Linked DNA regions of Pelosinus fermentans DSM 17108. The protein of the gene in region 2 interacts with the protein of the main gene of each other region in a pairwise test. Links are inferred from orthologs where the notes say so. Each region holds a gene or a part of one and is shown on either strand. Other genes may lie near its edges. The genes, in order: pepT and tpiA.

Evidence for each region.
Region 1: the proteins of tpiA (region 2) and pepT interact in binary tests that used the Escherichia coli proteins (3 or more experiments, as listed by UniProt). The link is inferred for Pelosinus fermentans DSM 17108 from one-to-one orthologs.

The regions. Positions count from the first base shown.
Region 1 is NZ_AKVN02000001.1:4,520,275-4,523,604, forward strand. What follows is about bases 185-3,182. They hold pepT (peptidase T), read right to left. Parts: upstream 2,306-3,182; coding sequence 1,064-2,305; downstream 185-1,063. Other genes in these bases: pflA (pyruvate formate-lyase-activating protein), read left to right, coding at 185-413; FR7_RS20755 (hypothetical protein), read right to left, coding at 586-783; queG (tRNA epoxyqueuosine(34) reductase QueG), read right to left, coding at 2,435-3,182. Also shown: more of pflA, read left to right, coding at 1-184; more of queG, read right to left, coding at 3,183-3,325. UniProt on the Escherichia coli protein: Cleaves the N-terminal amino acid of tripeptides.
Region 2 is NZ_AKVN02000001.1:1,136,203-1,139,324, reverse strand. The notes cover bases 174-2,963. They hold tpiA (triose-phosphate isomerase), read right to left. Parts: upstream 2,049-2,963; coding sequence 1,299-2,048; downstream 174-1,298. Other genes in these bases: FR7_RS05000 (phosphoglycerate kinase), read right to left, coding at 2,230-2,963; gpmI (2,3-bisphosphoglycerate-independent phosphoglycerate mutase), read right to left, coding at 174-1,287. Also shown: more of gpmI, read right to left, coding at 1-173; more of FR7_RS05000, read right to left, coding at 2,964-3,122. UniProt on the Escherichia coli protein: Involved in the gluconeogenesis. Catalyzes stereospecifically the conversion of dihydroxyacetone phosphate (DHAP) to D-glyceraldehyde-3-phosphate (G3P).

The DNA.
Region 1 (3,330 bases), 3.4 Mb from region 2 along the record:
CTGCTGGATATTATGATCAAAAAAATCTCACTGCTGTTTTGCCCTATACCAATGCAGCATTATTTAGCATAAAAGCTGTAGACCCCCAAAAACACCGCTGGTTAGCAGGGTTTGATAATCAGCAGATTCTTGAAAATTTAAACTATGTGGCCCAGTCAATTCCTGTAACGTTACGCTATGTAATCATCCCCGGGCTCACCAATTCATTAGAAGATTTGCAGGCACTTGCTGGTCTTGTTCATACTCTGCCAGCTTTAGTTCCAGTAGAACTACTGCCCTATCACTCTTTAGGACGGCATAAATGGAAAACACTAAATATGAAATACACCTTAGATGATGTCCCTGATGCTACCACTCAAGATGTAGCAATTGCCACCAATATCCTAAAATCGGAAGGCATTACCATAGTGTAAGAAAACGCTGACGCGTCCTAAAATAGAATCAAACCGCAGAGTTGCAGAGAACACAGAGAAAAGATAGATAGAATTTTTTTTCTGCGCGCTCTGTGCCTCTGCGGTTCGTCATTCTTTTATATTTTCCAACTACGAAACGTACGCCGTTTAAAGATAAACGCTTTCCAGCAACTTAGTATATAAAAATCTTAATCAGCGTCAAAACTGCTATTGTACCTCCAGTCCATATGATCCATTTAGAAACATTCCATTTCCCTGCTGTTGCTTCTACTTCATCATCGATAATCGCCGCCACTTCTTTTATTTTTTCCTCAGCATCTTTTATGAGTTGTTCTACGTCCTTACTACTTCTCTCAAAATCATTTCTCATATATTTCACCTTGGCACCCCCTTTTTAGTAACGATTCTTGAAAACGAATTACTTACCATACTATATGCATTATGTATAGTAGATGTTCTTATGTAAATTTCAAAAAAATACTAACACTTCCTCATAAAAAAATAAAACATTTTGAACCGCGAAGATACGAAGAATCGAAAGACTATGAAGGATATGAAATAACATACTATCTCTTCGTGTCTTTTGTATTTCTTCGCGACCTTCGCGGTTCAAAATGTTTTTCGATATTATCTCTATTTAATTTTGTTTTCTATTTTAGTTTTCCCACTTTACGAATAATCTCAACTACAGTCTCAGCTGACTTTATTAAAGATTCTACTGGCAGAAATTCATATTTACCATGAAAATTATGTCCGCCAGTAAATAAATTTGGGCAAGGTAATCCCATAAAAGATAAGCGGGCTCCGTCTGTACCACCCCGAATTGGCTTTATACTTGGCTTTACGTCGACTGTTTCCATAGCCTCACATGCTAAATCAATAATATATTTAACAGGCTCAACTTTCTCTCTCATATTATAATAAGAATCCTTAATCTCGATCGTCCCAGTCCCTGCACCATATTTAACATTTAAAAATGCTGTCATTGATTCCAGCAGCATTTTACGGTTTTCAAATTTTTGACGGTCATGATCTCTTATTAATATATGTAAGGAAGCCGACTCTACAGCACCGCTAAGTTTATGGGCATGAAAAAAGCCTTCATAACCATCTGTATATTCCGGAATCTGACCTGCTGGCAGCATCTGCTGATATTCAGCGGCTATGGATATTGCATTAACCATTTTTCCTTTAGCAGTCCCAGGATGAACACTTCTTCCTTGAATGAAGACCGTTGCATTGGCTGCGTTGAAATTCTCATACTCAATCGCTCCAAGCTCCCCACCATCAACGGTATAAGCAAATTCTGCCCCAAAAGCTGCTACATCAAATAAATCAGCTCCCCGACCAATCTCTTCATCAGGTGTAAAACCAATGCGAACCTTGCCATGAGGTATTTCCGGATGACACAATAAGTACTCTACAGCGCTGACAATAGCGCACACCCCAGCCTTATCATCAGCTCCTAATAGCGTTAACCCGTCCGTAACCAATAACTCTTGCCCAATATAGTTCGTAAGTTCAGGAAAATCTTTTGGAGAAAGCAGGATCGACTTCTCGGAATGAAGTACAATATCTCCGCCATCATAATTTTGTACCAAACGGGGTTTGACTGGACCGCCAGCCATATCGGGACTGGTATCTACATGGGCAATGAAGCCAACCACTGGAGCCTCTTGACAGCCATTGGCTAATAAAGTAGCCGTTACATAGCCATTTTGATCCACTTGCACATCAACTAACCCTAATTGCCTTAACTCTTCTGCCACATATTGAGCTAACTCCATCTGCCCTCTTGTACTGGGGCACTGGCTTTGCTCCCCATCCGATTGGGTATTAAAACCAGCATACTCGATAAATCGTTGTACTAACTTCTCTTTATTTGACTCCATTTCATACGCCATCCCTTCTGTATTATATTTTTTTTCGATAAATTAAAAAACCGATAAAACGAATTGACGCAAAGGACACAAAGGGTTTTTATTTATTTATTCAGTGACAAACTATTAATCCATAAGTTTTTAATGCATTATATATCCAAAATTTCTTACAAGCAATTTTCTGCCTCGCCAGCTAAAAGCCCGATCTCCATATCTTCTGCTAAACTCTTTATTTGATAGATTCGTCAATTCTTCATAGCTTAGCTGCTGCACAATATTCTCCTGGAATTCTCTTATGTTAGATAAGGCAATTTGAGAATTATGCGGACACACATCCTGACAGCTATCACAGCCAAAGACCAAATTCGTCTTTTTTATAATCTTGATTTCGTCTGCTGTTAATTCCCCTTTTTTTTGTGTCAGATACGATTTGCATCTTCTTGGATCAATGGCAAAGTTACCAAGAATAATCTCTCCCGGACATGCTTTACTGCATTTACCGCATTGCAGACAAGTACGTTGTAATGGTTTATCAACTGTAAAAGGATAATTGGTAAGAATATAGCCGATTGCTACATAAGAGCCATATTTTTCAGTAATAATATGGCTGTTTATCCCATAAAACCCGAGTCCTGCTAAATACGCCAGATAGCGATCAACTAACGGTCCATTATCAACAAAAGTTTTATATTCAAATTCCGGCAGCTGTTTCGTTAAGAAATTTCCTATTGCCTCTAATTTGTCTCTTATAACCGTATGGTAATCCAGCCCACAGGTATATTTTGCGATATTCGCTTCCGGCCGCTCTCCAACATAATAAGGAAATATGCATACAATAATCGATTGTACATTTTCCATTGTTGCCTTAGGATCAATTCTCTTTTTTAGATCTTTTTCCTCAAATTCCGTATACTGCCCTTTATCAATACGTTCTTTTAAAATTCTTTCTAATTCCCAATAAGGTCCAATGCCTGCTATTCCCATACATTCAATATGAATTGAATTACAAAAATTCCTTAACGTCTCTTTCATCTGCA
Region 2 (3,122 bases):
TTCCACAATACGTCCAACACAAACATCAACAGCAGACACAGCTTTCATTGCCGCATCTAGTTTTCCTGTATGTCCTACCATATCCGTATTGGCAAAGTTCAAGATAATCACATCAAACTTACCTGATTTTATCGCATCAATAAGTTTATCAGTGACTTCAAAGGCACTCATTTCCGGCTGTAAGTCATACGTTGCTACTTTCGGGGAAGGAACTAAAATACGTTCTTCACCTTGATAGGGTTTTTCTTCTCCGCCATTAAAGAAAAATGTGACATGAGCATATTTTTCTGTTTCCGCAATTCTCAATTGCGTCAATCCAACATTTTCCAACACTTGACCCAGGGTATTTTTTAAGAATTGAGGCTTATAGGCAATCGATGCTTCCAGCGTTTCATCATACTGTGTCATGCAGGCAAAGTATAATGGCAGCCGACCACCGCAGCGGGCAAAACCATCAAAGTTTTCGTCTACAAAAACACGGGTAATTTCCCGGGCACGATCAGGGCGGAAGTTAAAGAAAATAACGCTGTCTTTTGCTTTAACGCCGCAATCACCGCATCCATCAATTACCGATGGCAAAACAAACTCATCTGTTTTACCCTCTTTATAAGATTCGGCAACCGCATCAATGGCAGAAGTTGTATGTACACCTTCACGGCAAACCATAGCATTATATGCTTTTTCGATTCGTTCCCACCGTTTATCCCGATCCATGGCGTAATAACGTCCGGCAACTGTTGCAATACGACCAACACCGATTTCCCTGATTTTTTCTTCCAAGGCTTTGATATACTCAATTCCGCTGGAAGGTGGTACATCACGGCCATCTAGGAAGGCATGGATATATACCTTTTTCAAATTATAGCGTTTTGCTAATTCTAAAAGGGCATATAAATGATCATTGTGACTATGAACGCCTCCATCTGATAAAAGCCCCATTAAGTGCAAGGCACTATCATTCACGATAGCTTCTTCCACTGCCTTTACCAGAATTGGATTTGTAAAAAAGAATCCTTCACGGATTTCTTTGGTAATACGAGTTAATTCCTGATAAACAACTCTACCTGCACCAATATTTAAATGACCTACCTCTGAATTGCCCATTTGTCCTTCAGGTAATCCTACCGCTTCGCCAGAGCAAGTTAATGTTGTTGTCGGATATAATTCCGATAGCAGTTTCATATGAGGTGGTTCAGAGCGGACAATTGCATTATATCCGTCTTTCTCATCTCCCAGGCCCCAACCATCTAAAATTACTAGTGCAATTGGTGCTTTTAATTTACTCACCAAAACGCCTCCTAAAATTTAACGATTTTACTAAAGCCTGCAGCGTCAAGACTTGCACCACCAACTAATGCGCCGTCAATATCGCTTTTGCCCATTAATTCTGCAATATTATCAGCTTTTACGCTGCCGCCGTATTGGATACGGGTTTTATCAGCAGTATCTTGTCCAAAGACTTCCCCTACCGTACGACGAATAAAGGCACATACTTCATTCGCTTGATCAGCAGTTGCAGTGCGTCCAGTACCAATTGCCCAGATAGGCTCATAAGCAATGACTAGGCTGGCTACCTGATCTTTTGTCAGACCTTCTAAAGCAGCTTTTACTTGCTTGCCAACAAGTACTTCGGTTGTTCCCGCTTCCCGTTCTTCTAAGGATTCGCCAACACATACAATCGGTACTAATTTGCCTTCCAAAGCAGCTTTCACTTTTTTGTTCACCGATTCATCTGTTTCAGCAAAATATTGACGACGCTCAGAATGTCCTACAAGTACATACTCGCAGCAGACATCACGCAGCATCTCTGCTGTCACTTCACCTGTGAAAGCACCTTTCTTTTCCCAATGCAAGTTTTGAGCACCTAAGTGAATATTCGTGCCATGCAGTGCATTTGCTACAGCAGTTAATGTAGTAAAAGTAGGGCAAACTACAATGTCAACATCTTTTGCATCAGCAGTTAATTTACCAAGTTCCTGCACTAATGCCACACCCTGGCTGCTTGTATTATGTAACTTCCAGTTACCCGCAATAATTGGTTTACGCATCTTGTAATCCTCCATTATCATTTTTGATATGTTCATAAGAAACACTTCGCGTCTTAAAAGATAAAACCTTTGAACCGCGAAGCCGCAAAGGACACAAAGGGTTTATTTGTTTTTTACCCCTTCGTGTTCTTCGTGAATCTTCGTGCCTTCGCGGTTCACAACTTCTTTATTCTGTCTGTGCTTACTTATCAGCTAAAGCTGCGATGCCTGGGAGTACTTTACCTTCCAGGAATTCTAAGGATGCACCGCCGCCAGTGGAGATGTGGGTAATCTTATCCGCTAAGCCCACTTTTTCTAATGCCGCAATGGAGTCGCCGCCGCCTACAATGCTGGTTGCCTTAGATGCTGCAACTGCTTTAGCTACTGTTTCCGTGCCATTTGCAAAAGCATCCATTTCAAATACGCCCATTGGTCCGTTCCATACGATGGTTTGAGCTGTTTCTACGGCTTTCGCATATACCGTTGCTGTTTCAGGTCCAATATCAAGAGCCATCCACTCACTGTCAATGTTAGCAACTGCTACCGCTTTATGCTGGGCATCTGCAGCAAATTTATCCGCAATCACGACATCAGTAGGTAAAAGTAAGCTTACACCCCGTTCTTTAGCCGTAACAATCAGACTTTTTGCCAATTCCACCTTATCAGCTTCCAGCAGCGATTTTCCAATATTATAACCTTGGGCAGCAAGGAATGTATTGGCCATACCGCCGCCAATGATTAGCGTATCCACTTTCTTCAATAAATTCTCAATTACGCCGATTTTATCAGAAACCTTTGCCCCGCCAATAATCGCTACAAAAGGGTGAGTAGGATTTGCTACGGTTTGACCTACGAACAAAATTTCCTTTTCCATGAGGAAACCAGCTACTGCAGGCAGATATTTCGTAATTCCTTCTACAGAAGCGTGTGCCCGGTGAGATACACCAAAGGCATCATTAACAGCTACATCCGCTAGGCTTGCCAATTGACGAGAAAATTCCGGATCGTTCTTTTCTTCGGCTTTATGATAGCGAAGATTTTCTAACATCAAAATCTGACCTGGCTGCAAGGCTTTCGCTTTTGCTTCTGCCTCGG